Regions from separate parts of the Clostridium sp. LIBA-8841 genome, predicted to be linked through region 2. Evidence: a T-box and tRNA genes for the amino acid it is inferred to sense, from the RefSeq annotation. Region 2 holds a T-box; the other holds one or more tRNA genes.

Region 1 (7,844 bases), 1.8 Mb from region 2:
ATTTGACTTATGAATAGAGTGTTTTTAAATCCATCTGCTGAAATATTTAATATATCTTTTCCAGGCTCTTGCCAAGAATATTTATTTATTTTCTCTCCTGTTATATTATTAAAAATATTTCCTTCATCGTATTTCTTAGTCTTTCCAAAGCTTCTATCTATTAAAAGTTCTTCATTTTCTACTTCTATAAGTAACTCTCCTGAAAATGTACTTTTTCCTATTGGAGTATATTTTGCTCTATCTGCTAAAGATTTTTTACCTTTTTTGTTATCAACGCCATATAGCATAACCTTTATGAAAGATTGTAGTGTACTTTTACCACTTTCATTTTCACCATAAATTATGTTAAATCCCTCTTTTAATTCTAATTCTTTATTTTCTAATTTCCCAAAGGATTTTGCATTTATTTTCTTAATTATCATTTAAATTCACTTCTCCATCTAAAAGACTTTCCATACCAAATCTAAAAGCTATATCAAGTATTTCATCATCCTCTTCTCCTGATTCAAAAGCATCTTTTATTAGGGAACAAAAAATACCTTTAATTGAATATTCATTACTAAGCTCATCTATATCTATTTTAATTCTAGTAGAGTTCTCAATCTTACAATAAAAAAATTTCTCTCTAATTAAATTTTCCAATAAATCAGTGTCAATTTTAAAATGCTCCTCTATATTTCCTTTTAATATAACTTTAAATAAATTTTTTACTCTTGATTCTTTTGAAAAAGTATTTAATATTTTTTCGATTATTTCTTCCTTAGTTTCACATCCTGATACATCAACTTCTTTTATGAAATATTCTCTTTTATTCATTTTTACAAAGTTTAAATCTACTGCTCCTAAAGTTACATTTCCTAATATTATTCCTTTGTTTCCAGCTTCATCAAACCCTCTTCCCTCTGGACAACCTACATACGCATAATAAGTTTTACCGATTTTCTTTATTCCTGAAAACTTATGAATATGACCTAAAGCTATATAATCCATATTACTAGCTTCTATCTCTTTAAATAAAAGAGGATTGTATTCTCCAACTTCATTATTTCCTAACTCTCCATGTAGAAGCATAATTTTTATTAAATTTTTATCATCTTCTTCCACTCTAAAATCTTTTAGTTGTGATTCCCTAATATACTTATCATTGAATGATGCTCCATATACCACTGTGTTTAATTCAGGTATTTCTACCCTCTCCATTTGATTATTAAATATATAAACATTTTTTCCCCAACTAATCATGTTATAAAAAGATTTTTTATTATAAGGATCATGGTTTCCAGCAGCAATAAATACTTTTATATTATGCCTACTTAGTTTATCCATCTGATCTTTTATAAAAATAAGAGTACTCTTTTCCACAGTATCATTGTCAAAAAGGTCTCCTGTTAAAAGAATTAAATCAACTTTTTCATCTATTCCTTTATTTATTATTTTACTAAAGCATTCTCTTAATTCTGCTCTTCTCATTACACCTATTTCTTTTGGTAATTCCTTAAAAGGAGTATCAAAATGAATATCGCTACAATGTAATATTTTTACCTTTTTCAACAGCATGACACCTCGCTTATTCCAATTTATTCTAATTTTATCATAGAGAATGTCAAAAAAAAAGACTATCTAGAGGATGTAACATCCTCTAGATAGCTTTTTGCGGTAGAAGTTTAAGCTTCATGTTTTGGTGGTTTACCTTCCATAACACTTCCTCCTGCTATATCTTCAGAATCACTATGTAGGTTATCTTCAATGGTCGTTTCTGCGTTTGTTTCTGCAATGCCCATATATATTACCTCCTACTTTCAAATGAATCTTTGGTTTAATTAAGTACTAGCGAAAGGGTTATTATTTTAACTGACTTTCATAAGCTTCTACCATTCTTTTTACCATTTCGCCGCCTACGGAACCACATTGTCTTGAACTTAGGTCTCCATTATAATCTGAGAATGGTACACCTAGCTCTCTAGCTACCTCAGTCTTGAATTTACTTAATCCATTTTTTGCTTCTGGAACTAATGTTTTTGACATTTCTAATTCCTCCTTTGGCTTTGGTAATTTGTAAGCTTGAAATTTGTTTATCTCTTGCTTACACTATTATATTAACCAGAATGCAGATTATAAACCTATGAAATAGAAGGATTTTTATCTATATAATGCCAATATAATATAACTCTCTTTCAAAGCAATTTAGACTCTTAAAAAGTAACTACCAATGAAAATTCACCTAAAACCTCTATATAATTATTTATCTTTTAATTTTTAATACTACACCTAATCCTATTAATAACATAGCTATTTGTGCTACAGTTTCTCCACCTATAGGAGATCCTGTATTAGGAATCTCATTTTCTTTTTTGTTGTTTTCTTCAACATCTTCTTGATTATTATCTATTTTATTTTCATTATTTTTTTGATTTTCTACATTTTCATCTACTTTAGGTAATTCTTCCTTACTAGCCTCATTATTTCCTTCATTATTTTTTTCTTTGTTTTTATCTGAATTTATATTAGCATCTTCTTTATCTTCTTTAGGTATATTATTATCCACATCTTCTTTAGATGTATTATTATCCACAGGCAAATCCTTCTCATTTATTGATGCTAAATTAGTATATTTTCCATCTTCAGAGCTAGGTATTTTTAACTCTCCTGAATTAACTAAATCTCTAACTTTTTTATAGTTTTCTGAGTTTGGATCTATACCTAGCAAACGCCAATTATTTTGTTTTTTTGCATTTATAACACCATTTTTAACATTTTTAATATAATCTATAGCTAAATTTCTTATTGTTCCTTCTTCTTCTCCATAAGCAGTTTTAGAATCCCAAAGTTTTTTAAAATCTTTACCTTCAAAGATTCCTCCCTTTCCTTGTAATTGTCCAAGCCTATATGAATTCATTCCTAATTTTAAGACATCTGTATCCTTAAGTTCCCTTCCATCCTTATATTTAACATCCTTAATTCTATTTCCTTCTTTTTCTCTTAAATCAATTTTATAAGTTATTCCACCAAACATATCATTAGTACTGTATTTAGATGCTCTTCTTTTAGGATTAAAACTTGGAGTAATGTCTCCTGGATTTAATGTATTAAAATATCCAGCAGCCCATTCCATGTATTTTTTTAAGTCTTTTCCTGTTACTTCATAAACGCTTATTTCTCCACCAGTATATCTATAGTTATACGCTATATCTTTTTTCTTTATTTCTCCTAAATCTAACTTAGCTTTATCATTATCTATAGCTAATGCTATTACATCAGCCTTACTATAATACTTTCCAACTTCATGAAAGAAGTCAATTAATGGAGTATCTTCTATATGTATTGTAGGTATTCCTTTTATGTAATCTTCATCTACCATATTAACCCCTTCAAGTCTTCCGATAACTGAATTGGCATCTTTACGCAACTCTTCGTGAAAAGGCTTTAATAGATTTTCTATTTCTTTATCTGATTCTACATTAGCCACTGAAATAGTATTAGTGCTTTTATTTTTTAATACATTTTTACCATTTTCTTTTTTGAATGTTAAATCTATTTTTGAGACAGCCTGTCCATATTTTCCTGGTTCAGTTATAATTACTCCATTTATAATATCGTTTTCAACTAGTTTATGCATATGTCCACCTATAATTGCTGTAAGTTCAGGACACTGATTAGCAATATCTCTAACACCTGTATTCGGGATTTCATTTTCATTATCTAAGCCCATATGCATAACGCCAATCATAGCATCAACTTTTCCATCTAATTCTTTTATAATCTTTTTTGTTTCTTTAACTGGATCTCTAAACTCAATTCCTTTTATATTATATGGTTTTTCAAATTCTTTTATCATAGGAGTATCCATTCCTATAATGCCTATTTTTATTCCGTCTCTTTCTATTATAGTATATCCATCCATATATCTTGTTCCATCGTCATTATAGATGTTACCCGCTAATACTTTTCCTTCAAATTGATTTGTTACATGCTTAAGAACATCTAATCCAAAGTTAAATTCATGGTTTCCCATTTCCCAAACATCATATTTCATCTTATTCATACCTAAAACCATAGGTTGCTTAGGTCCTTTATTAAAAGTTTCAACAAAGTTATCTTGAATTGAGTCACCTGCATCTACAAGAATTACATTTTGATTCTCTTTTCTTTCTTTTTTTACAATTGTTGATATTTGTGATAAGCTTCCTGAATTATTTTCAGTATCTGATGCATAATCCCAAGGAACAAATCTTCCATGTATATCTGAAGTTCCTAAAATAGTAACTTTAGTTTCATTAGAAATTTCCTCCCCCTTAACGACTTTATCATTAAAAAAACATAGATTTAATGATAAAAACATAATTGTAGCAAAACTTAATGGTTTAATAATTTTTCTCACTATTCTTTATCCCCTTTACTTTTAAACTGTACAGATAATATTATACATCGTTTTAAAATCGTTTACAATTTTTATATATTTTACACATTTTATAATATAAACATCTTTACAAAAACCAATATTTTTTTTAAAATTAAGCAAAAAAAAATCAGTAAATTAATTTACTGATTTTCTGGCAGGGGCAGTAGGACTTGAACCCACAACCAATGGTTTTGGAGACCACTACTCTACCAATTGAGCCATACCCCTATAATATTATGTTATAATTTGTGTTAATTGGCAGGGGCAGTAGGACTCGAACCCACAACCAATGGTTTTGGAGACCACTACTCTACCAATTGAGCCATACCCCTGAACACAGAATTTATTATATATTAAAAATAAACTTAACGCAAGGGTTTTTTATGTAAAATTTTATTTTTAATAAAAAATACATATTAATTCCTTGATAAAATAGTCTTATATTTACTCATAAAAGTAGAGTATATTCTATTTTCAAACCTATAAATAAGGATTACTAAAATTTCTTTTAAAATATACTCTACTCTATACTCTTAACTATTTTATTATGCTAATTTAAATCCTGAATCTTTCAATTTTTTCTTTATATTATTAATATCTCCATTCTTAATTCTAACAATGACTTCTTTAACCTCAGTTAAACTTTTTGTATCTATAATAACTACACTTAATATATCTCCCTCTTCTTGAGATATTATTTTAGTCATCTTTGATAATTGTCCTGGAACATCAAAAGTTCTTATAACTATTCTTTCTCCCTTGTTAAGGCCAAAGGCATTATTGAACTCTTTAAATACAGCTTTATGAGTTAATATTCCCTTAAAATTATCAAATTCATCTACAACAGCAACAAAAGAAATTCTCATTTTTTCTAACATAGCAACTGCTTTTTCTATATGTTCTTCCTTACTTATTATAGGAATTTCTGTTTTAAAAATTTCTCCCACAGTAACATTATTCAATAACTCTTCTTTACTTAAATTATTTTTAAAATAATGCTCATATATACAGCTTTTAGACACTGCCCCCCTAAATTTATTGCCATCTACTACAGGAATTGATAAAAAATTATTATCATCCATAATTTTTAATGCATCTTTAAGTATAGTTTTAGAAGTAACCAAATCAAGATTGTCCTTCTTTGTCATAACAGCCTTTACTAACATACAAATCCCCCCAATTCCTAAATTTACATACTTTATAATAATATTATACTATTATCCCATTATATAATTATCTAATTATATTAAATTTACAAAAGTATCAATTAAAGAGTCTTTTGCCCTTTAAAGGTTAATATTATAATAATTTTATAGGTGTATGTTTTATTAAATCTCATAGAAAATTTGAATCATTTAAAACACATAATAAAACTTAAAATATCTTATTAAATCTAGCATCTCTTTTCTTTTTCTTTAAATTTGGATAGAATGATTAAAGAGTGTTAATTTGAAAGGAGTTCTTTATGGAATTTATAGTAGATAGTGTAGAGAAAACTATGCATATTGGAAGACAACTTGGTTCTCTTGTAAATAAAGGAGATATTCTTTGTTTAACTGGCGACTTAGGAACTGGCAAAACTCATATAAGCAAAGGAATTGCAGAAGGATTAGGAATTGATGAGCATATAACTAGTCCAACTTTTAATATAGTTAATGAATATCATAGTGGAAGATTAACTCTTTACCATTTTGATGTTTATAGAGTTAATGATCCAGATGAAATTGAAGCAATAGGATTTGATGAATATATCTTTGGTGATGGCGTAAGCTTAATTGAATGGGCTAACTATATAGAGGAACTTATCCCAGAAGAATATATACATATTAAAATAGAAAAATTACCTGATATGGGTGAAAACTTTAGAAAAATAACTATTAATAGTTATGGAGATAGATATAACTACATAAAGGAGATAAAAGAATGTTAGTATTAGCTGTTGACTCTTCTTCTAGCACTGCTACATGTGCCTTAGTAAATGAAAAGGGAGTTCTAGGAGAAATAAACTTAAATGATAAAAAACAACACTCCGTTTTATTAATGGATTTAATAGATGATTTACTTAAATATAACGACTTAAAAATCAAAGATTTAGATGGATTTGCTATTAGCGAAGGACCTGGTTCATTTACTGGTCTTAGAATAGGAATGGCAACTATTAAAGGGTTAAGCTTTGGAAGTAAAAAGCCTTCTGTTTGTATTTCTTCTCTTGATACCTTAGCTTATAACATATCAGGCTTTAAAGGGATAATCTGTCCAATTATAGATGCTCTTAGAGGAAATGTATATGCTTCTCTTTATAAAAAAGACGGAGATGAGCTTATTTCCCTTAGTGAAAAAGAATGTATTTCCTTAAATGACTTAGTTGAAAAAATTAAAGAGAGAAATGAAGATGTTATCTTTGTTGGAGACGGAATAACTAAGCACAAAGCTTTCCTAAAAGAAGCTCTTCCTAACTGTTCTTTCGCACCTAATCATTCAGCTTATCCAAGAGCAGCATCAGTTGGAGAATTAGGATTAAGATTATTAGAAAATGGAGTTTATCATGATTTAAATACATATGCTCCAGTTTACTTAAGAAAATCTCAAGCTGAAAGAGAATACGAAGAAAGAATGAGATTAAAATAATGAGTTCTTATAAAATAGAACCTATGAACTCTTCTCATATAGAAGGTGTTTTTGAAGTAAGTAAACTTAGCCTTACGGAGGCTTGGAATATAGAATCGATTGAAAATGAGCTTTCAAACAAGTTAGCAAAATACCTTGTGGCTCTAGATGAGAATAAGGTTATAGGCTTTCTTGGAATGTGGGTTGTTTTTGGTGAAGGAGATATAACAAACATAGCTGTTCATCCAGAATATAGAAAGCAAGGAATTGGAAATCTATTAATGGATAATCTAATTACTTTATGTAAGGAAAATAACATAAATTCTCTTACTCTAGAAGTAAGAGAATCAAACCTTCCAGCACAAAATCTTTATAAAAAACATGGATTCAAAGAGGAAGGGATAAGAAAAAACTTCTACCACAATCCCAAAGAAAACGCCATAATAATGTGGAGACACAATATTTAAATAAAAAAGAGCCCTAAATTAGAGCTCTTTTTTATTATCCTAAATTTTCTTTCATAGGTTTGTCTAGCATAGGTTCAACTTTGAACACTGATACAGATAGCTTTTTATATAGTACATATGTTATTCCACATACTAAAATCGCTTTTATTCCGTTAAATGGAATTAATCCAACTGTTACATACTGCATTAATTCTGCCTTTGACATAGCCATACCATAGGCTGGAAGTAATAAATATACATTAGCTAATATTCCTACTATTTCTATAGCTAATATTCCTACTAACATTCCTAATATAGCAGTTTTCTTAGTCTTATTTCTCTTATAAATCATTGCTGCTGGCCACACCAAAGATACTCCAACTAAGAAATTA
Region 2 (7,844 bases):
AGAGATTTATGTGAAAACTTTGAGGAATTGTATCTAAAGCTACCAAGACAGGTTATTCATAGAGATTTTCATGGAGAAAATATGATATTTGAAAATAAGGAGTTGGTAGGATATATAGATTTTGATTTAACTCAAATCAATGCAAGGATATTTGATGTATGCTATTTATGTACAGGTTCCTTAGCTTCAATTTTTCAGAATGAAGATAAAAGAAATAAATGGATAGACTTTTCAAAATCAGTTATTAAAGGCTATAAAAGTAATGTTGATATCACAGTTGAAGAGGAGAAAAGCCTAAAATATATGATTATCTCAATAGAGCTAATTATGATTGCATTCTTTGCAAAGGATGGATATAAAGATATAGCAGATACAAATATTAAGATGGTTAACTGGATAGATTCAGTTTGGGACAAATAAATGCTTAACAGAATTTGTTTTCATTCAAAGATATAGTTAAGTAAATAGACCTTCAGAGGGAAAAAATAAAAGATTAATGAAATATCATTTAGAGGATAGACTTTGATTAAGTCTATCTTATTTTGAATGGATATAGTATTTATATGAAAGTTGATGAAATTTTCTATAAATATTTAAAAATACATCTAATGATTATGGTAATAGAGCATTGTAGTTGGTCAAATGAGAAAGCGAAAGATTATTATATAGAGAATATTGAGTTTTTAAAGAAAATCTTATAAATATTAGTATAGAAAACTTATATTAAAGTAATGTTTTATAATAAGGTTCTTAATGATTAGTAACATTAAAGAAGAGAGTTTAATAAAATATGGTAAATGGTATGATTACAACGTATTAATTCTTTTTCTCAAAGTATATATTTAGCAAGATATTAATTAAAACTTTGGAGATAAATAGGGGGATAAATATGAGAAAATTCTTTTACCGTATTTTAAGAAGAATAAAAGTATGTTCAATTAAAGCAGTAAATTCAATAAAAAGAAGTTCTAAATCAAGGCAATTGGATTACGAAGTTGAAGTTATAGCTGAAAGGTTATCTATACCATGGGCCATAGATATAAGCCAAGAAGGCAAAATTTATTTTACTGAGCGTCCAGGGAGAATTAGAGTTGTTGAAAATGGTAAACTTAATCCAGAACCTCTAATCACATTAGGTTCACCATTCATAAGTCAAGGAGAGGGAGGATTAATGGGAATTGCCTTAGATCCAAATTTCTCACAGAACCATTATATATATGTTATGCATACATATATGGAAGTAAATCAAATGTATAATCGTGTTATAAGATTAGTTGAAAATAATAATAAAGCATCTATTGATAAAATTATTTTAGATAAAATTCCAGGAGGAAGAATTCATAATGGAGGAAGAATAAAAATAGGGCCTGATAAAAAGTTATATATAACAACTGGAGATGCAGGAAATTCTAATTTAGCACAGGATTCTGAAAGTACAGCTGGAAAAATACTTAGAATAAATTTAGATGGAAGTATTCCTAGGGATAATCCTATTTCTGGTTCACCAGTTTATACCTTAGGACATAGAAATCCGCAGGGAATTGCTTGGAATTCAAAAAACATATTATATTCATCAGAACATGGACAATCAGCACATGATGAAATAAATATGATAGAGCCAGGATCGAATTATGGCTGGCCTCTTGTTCAAGGAGATGAAGATTTAACTGATCTTAATCTTAAGAAGCCATTGATACACAGTGGAGAAGAAACTTGGGCTCCTTCAGGAATTGCATTCATAAATCAAGGAGCAAGAAAAGATAATTTATTGGTTGCTACTCTTAGAGGACAAAAGTTACTTGTTATGTCTTTTAATGGAAGTGGAGCTAAAGCAACTAATGTAGAAGTACTATTTGAAAATAGTTACGGACGTTTACGTGAAGTTGTTGTGGGGAAAGATGGGGCTATTTATCTTTCAACTAGTAATAGAGATGGAAGAGGAAATCCTGCTATAAATGATGATAGGATTATTAGAGTAGTTTTAAAATAACACTTATTAGAGAATAGAATATAAATAACTTCTTTTTGAAAATATGTAACTAAAAATATGATTTGAAGATAAAAAAATACAATATAATTGTTATAAGTTAAGGTATGTTTGGAAATATATAATTTAAGGTTAGGTAGAGAAATCAAGTATAGAAATTTATAAGAACTATACTTGATTTTTTAGGTTTTTAGTAGTTAAATATTATGATTAAGAGAGAATTTTTGATATATTTAGTTTAGAAAATAAATTTTTAATATGAATACTGTAAATAAAAAATATGAAATCAAAAGATTGATTAAACTTAGATGATGATATAAATATATTTATTTTGGAGATGTTAATATGAAAAAAACTTTATATGATTATGAAGAAGCAATTAAAAAATTACCTTTAAAAGATAAATACACAAAAGAAGAACTTCTAATAGATGATTTTCTTATTGAGAAAGAAGGAAATATTGAAATTTATTATGCACCACACAATGAGTATATAAATCCTAGGGCAAAAGTTTTTATTGTTGGTATAACTCCAGGCTTTAATCAAATGAGCACAGCTATAGCAGAAGCAAGAAAGGAGTTAGAAGTAAGTGATAATATTGAAGAAATTCAATATAAATGCAAAGTTGCAGGCCGTTTTAGTGGAAGTTTAAGAAAAAATATTATTAGTATGTTAAATGAGATAGAACTTAATAAGGTTTTAGAAATAGAGGATTGTGGAGAGCTTTTCGGAGAAAAGGATTATTTATTACATACAGTATCTTTAATTCCTTACTCTGTATTTGTTAAAAAAGCAAACTACACAGGACATACTCCAAAATTAATAAAGAGTGATTTCTTAATGAAGTATGTTTATGATAATTTTCTTTCTGAAATTAAAAGTTTAGATGATTTTGAAAATATATTACTAATACCTTTAGGAAAAGCGGTAGAAGAGGTTTTATGTAAATTGCAAGAAGAAGGTTTTATAAGTGAAAGACAAATTATTAAGGGGTTTCCACATCCATCAGGTGCAAATGTCAATAGAATACCTCAATTAAATGAAAATAAGGACAGAATGATTAAAGAAATTAGAGTTTTTTGTAAATAAAGATAATTAATTTTAACTAAATATTAGAGGATTTTTCAATCTTCCATAGTCAAGAGAGAAATGGTCTATATGGAACGTTACTGGTAACTTTAATGGTGATTAGTTCACCTTATGTAAAATACTGTGGTAAAATAATTAGGTGAATTAAAGTATTTTATTGAGAAGGAAGTATATGATGAAGAGTGTTAAAATGAGATACCCAATATATCTTAAAGAGTTTAAATGTATTGGGGGAGAATGTGAAGATAGCTGTTGTATAGGCTGGGATGTTGATATTGATAAGTTTACTTTTGAGCAATATGAAGGAGTTCAAGATAATGAAATGAAAAATATTCTTGAAAGTAACCTTATTAAAAATAAGAATCATCAATGTGATGAAATTGATTTTGCAAAAGTTAAGTTAGGAGAAACTAAAAGATGTCCTTTCTTAAATTGTGAGAATTATTGTATTATCCATGCCAATCTTGGAGAGGAATATCTTTCAAATGTTTGTACATCTTTTCCTAGAGTAACTAACAAAATTGATGGTATTTATGAAATGTCACTTGCCGTAGCATGTCCAGAGGCAGCTAGAATACTTTTACTTAAGGAAGAAGGAATTGATTTTTCAGAAGGTGATGAAACTTTAGGAAAACACATAATATCAAGTGAAGTTAATATTGAACTTGGTCAAGGGGAATGGCTTCCTGTAGAGTTTCTTAAAGAGATTAGAGAAGTAAGTATAAAGATAATGAAAAATAGAAAGTTTTCTTTAGATAAGAGACTTTACATATTAGGTGAATTTATAAATAGTTTAGAGGATGAGTATGAATATAATCATGATAATACATTAAATTTCATAAAGGGATATGATATAAATTCTATCCAAGATCCATATGAAGAAAACCCTATGAACTATATTATTCAAGTTGATTTCTTTAAAAAGTTACTTACTATGCTTCGTGTAGAAAAAGATGTTGATAGTGAAAGATTTAAGGAGTACTCAAGAGAGGTTATAGAAGGACTTAATCTTAATGAGGAAAACTATTTAGCTAAAAATGCTCAAATGTATATAAAAGCTTTTCAAGATTATGAGAAAGAGTTTTTAAAGAAAAATGGCTACATATTTGAGAATTACATAGTTAATTTTATATATAGTAATCTCTTCCCATTTTGCGAAATAGAATCTATCTTTGACAGTTATATAATGCTACTTGTAAGATATACATTTATGAGATTTTATTTAGTTGGAATGTACTTATATAATGAAAATAGAGAAGAAAATAAGGCACTTTCTAAAGAAGAAGTAGTTAGATTTATACAATGTTTCTCAAAGGTTGTGGAACATCACAAGACTTACCTAGTTGACCTATTAAACTACATAAAAGAACATGATTTCAATAACTTAGAGTTTGTAAAAACATTATTACCAAAATAATAGTTTATTGAGTTAATAGTATTAAACTGAATTTTTATTATTAGCTTATAAAAGTATAGTATTACTTTAAAGTATTAGTTTTAGGATATATTATGGTAACTAAATGAACTGAAGAGATATATGAATTAGAATTATTATAAATTAAAAAAAGTATATTTGTTTAAGAGTTTATTTATAAATTTTTAGAGATTATTAGTTTTTTATAATATCTTTTATAATATTTTTTATGTTTTTATATAAAATATATAATGAACTGTTTTTACACATAAATAGAAAAGTGATATATTATAATAAATCCATTGATAAGGAGTAGTAATTAAATTTAGCTTTAATAAAGAGAGTTAGGGATGGTGGAATCCTAGCAAGAAGAGATTTAATGAATGGACCTTTGAGGAACAAAGAGAAATCTTATTTTGAGAGTATCGGAGTGGTGTGCCGCACCTTATAGCGGATAGAGTGTGATAGTACTTGAAGTTGAGAGGCATATTTTTATATGCAATTTAGGTGGTAACGCGGAAGATATCTCCGTCCTATTTATTTAGGGCGGAGTTTTTTTATTTTAATAGAGTCTCTATTTTAAGTAAATGTTGATTTTTAGTTAAGTCTTTATATCTATTTACTTATTAAGGCGGTTTTATGGATTTATCTAAAAATTAATACGAATTTTAGAACAGAGCATAAGTAGAATTAAATATATTTAAATTATAGAAGCAATTTAAAAGATTAGGAGGAGAAATTCATGAAAAAAGAAATAATTTTAACAGGAGATAGACCAACAGGAAAATTACACATAGGGCATTATGTTGGTTCTTTAATTAATAGGGTACAATTACAAAATAGTGGAGAATATGAAAGTTATATAATGATTGCTGACCAACAGGCATTAACAGATAATGCTAGAAATCCAGAAAAGATAAGAAAAAGCTTAACTGAGGTTGCTTTAGATTATTTAGCTGTTGGAATAGATCCAAGTAAATCAACTATATTTGTTCAATCACAGATTCCAGAGTTAAATGAATTAACTATGCATTATTTAAATCTAGTTACAGTTGCAAGATTAGAAAGAAATCCAACAGTTAAGAATGAAATAAAAGAGAAAAACTTTAACACGAGCATACCATCAGGATTTTTAATTTATCCTGTAAGCCAAGCTGCTGATATAACAGCATTTAAGGCAACTGTAGTTCCAGCAGGAGAGGATCAATTACCTATGATTGAGCAGACAAGAGAAATAGTGAGAAGTTTTAATTCAATATATGAAAAAGAGGTATTAGTTGAGCCAAGAGTTATCTTACCAAAGGCAGGTTTAGGAAGACTACCTGGTATAGATGGAAATGCTAAGATGAGTAAATCTTTAAATAACGCAATATATTTATCTGATGAACCAGAAGTTATAAAGAAGAAAATAATGTCAATGTACACAGATCCTAATCATATTAGAGTTGAAGATCCAGGACAAATTGAAAATAATACTGTATTTACCTATTTAGATGCTTTTGCTCAAGATAAAGCAAAGGTGGAAGAAATGAAGGAGCATTATAAAAGAGGTGGTTTAGGTGATGTTAAGGTTAAAAAATATTTAAATGAAGTATTACAAGCAGAACTAGAACCTATAAGAGCAAGAAGAAAAGAGTATGAAAAAAATATTGATTATGTATATGAAATGTTAAAAACAGGTAGTGAAAAAGCAAGAGAAAAGGCAAGTAATACTCTTCATGAAGTTAGGGAAGCTATAGGAATAAACTATTTTAATAACCTATTATAATTTCAAAATAATTATTTTATAAATTCTATGGCATTAATAGGGTAATTATTTTTATGTTAGAATGAATTAATTATATTAAAAGAAAAGATGACAATGTGCAATTTATAATACACATTGTCATTTTTATTTTATGGTTATATGAAAATAGATTAATAGAATAAATTAGATTTTAAAAATAAGTAAATATAGTAAGATTAGCAGGTATTTAAAAAGTTAGTATGATAATATATTCGTATGTATAAGATTAACATTTGTATATAATTATGGAGGATAAAAAATTGAATATTTTAATTGTTGAAGATAACGTTGATATAAATAACCTTATTTCTAGAATACTTGAGAAAGAAGGGTACTCAGTAAGAGGCGCATATTCAGGTTCAGAAGGAATGATGTGTATAGAGCAGTTTGAGTATGATCTTATAATTCTTGATTTAATGTTACCTGGAATTAGTGGAGAAGAGCTTATAGAAAGGGTTAGGAATAAGAGTGTGGTTCCAATAATAGTTATATCTGCTAAAGAAGGAATTGACAATAGAATAAATGTACTTAAGCTAGGGGCTGATGATTTTATAAGTAAACCTTTTGATAATGATGAGGTGCTTGCTAGAGTAGAAGCTCAGCTTAGAAGATATAAAAAATTTTCTAAAAAAGAAATTAAAAAGACTAAATTTACATTCAAGAAGTTGGTTCTAGATTCGGAAACTAGACAAGCTTTTATAGGGAATAAAGAAGTACCTTTAACTGCAAGAGAATTCTCTATAATAGAACTTCTAATATCAAATCCTAAGAAGGTTTTTACAAGAGCAAATTTATTTGAATCCGTATGGAATAATGAATTCATAGGGGATGATAACACAGTAAATGTTCATGTAAGCAATTTAAGGACAAAGCTTTCAAAATTAGATCAAGAGAATGAATATATAAAAACCGTGTGGGGGATAGGCTTCAAATTAGGTGAAGAGAGTAATTAGCAAATATAAAGCCATAATAAATTTGCTATGGATTATTTAACCAAATTTTAGAGTTCTTAATAAAGTATTTAGTTTATATAAGGCGAAATTAATTAGTTATTGAAGTCTAGCTACAAAATAAATATCTTAAGAGAGCTAAATAAAAACTTAAGACTTTCTTAATCTTTGATTTATGATATCTTATAAAGTTCTCTATAGAATAAGGGTATAAGATATCAGGAGGGAATTTTAAATGAGAGATTTAGTTTTAAAAACACATGGCATAACTAAAAAATACGGAAGTCAACTTTCAAATGATGATATAAATATCAATGTTAGAAAAGGCGATATCTATGGATTAATAGGAAAAAATGGAGCTGGTAAAACAACTTTAATTAGAGTTATAACAGGCTTGGCTCATAGAACAAGTGGACATATTGAGCTATTTGGTAGAAGTGGGGAAAGAGAATTAAATGATGCTAGAACTATGATAGGCAGTTTAATTGAATCTCCTTCTTTTTATCCTAATATGACAGCAAGGGAAAATCTAGAGGTTTCAAGAATATTTAGAAATATAGCAGGCAAAGAGTGTATTGAGGAAGTTTTACAGTTGGTTGGATTAAGTGATACAGGAAA

The links. A T-box is a leader RNA that pairs with one kind of tRNA and senses whether it is charged. The one in region 2 lies ahead of trpS (tryptophan--tRNA ligase), so its partner is inferred to be a tRNA-Trp.
Region 1: it has a tRNA-Trp gene. The T-box ahead of trpS (tryptophan--tRNA ligase) is inferred to sense a tRNA for this amino acid. The anticodon was not compared.

Annotation. Positions count from the first base shown of each region.
Region 1 is NZ_CM173488.1:3,266,641-3,274,484, forward strand. It holds gene AC2A4K_RS14325 (ATP-binding protein) at 1-422, opposite strand, end outside; gene AC2A4K_RS14330 (metallophosphoesterase family protein) at 412-1,557, opposite strand; gene AC2A4K_RS14335 (alpha/beta-type small acid-soluble spore protein) at 1,843-2,025, opposite strand; gene AC2A4K_RS14340 (bifunctional metallophosphatase/5'-nucleotidase) at 2,243-4,378, opposite strand; tRNA gene AC2A4K_RS14345 (tRNA-Trp) at 4,552-4,627, opposite strand; tRNA gene AC2A4K_RS14350 (tRNA-Trp) at 4,656-4,731, opposite strand; gene AC2A4K_RS14355 (CBS domain-containing protein) at 4,945-5,565, opposite strand; gene tsaE (tRNA (adenosine(37)-N6)-threonylcarbamoyltransferase complex ATPase subunit type 1 TsaE) at 5,865-6,329, shown strand; gene tsaB (tRNA (adenosine(37)-N6)-threonylcarbamoyltransferase complex dimerization subunit type 1 TsaB) at 6,323-7,027, shown strand; gene rimI (ribosomal protein S18-alanine N-acetyltransferase) at 7,027-7,473, shown strand; gene AC2A4K_RS14375 (ECF transporter S component) at 7,508-7,844, opposite strand, start outside.
Region 2 is NZ_CM173488.1:1,174,185-1,182,028, forward strand. It holds gene AC2A4K_RS05050 (phosphotransferase enzyme family protein) at 1-420, shown strand, start outside; gene AC2A4K_RS05055 (PQQ-dependent sugar dehydrogenase) at 890-1,990, shown strand; gene AC2A4K_RS05060 (hypothetical protein) at 2,333-3,076, shown strand; gene fliB (flagellin lysine-N-methylase) at 3,252-4,493, shown strand; T-box leader at 4,784-5,029, shown strand; gene trpS (tryptophan--tRNA ligase) at 5,233-6,258, shown strand; gene AC2A4K_RS05075 (response regulator transcription factor) at 6,522-7,229, shown strand; gene AC2A4K_RS05080 (ABC transporter ATP-binding protein) at 7,462-7,844, shown strand, end outside.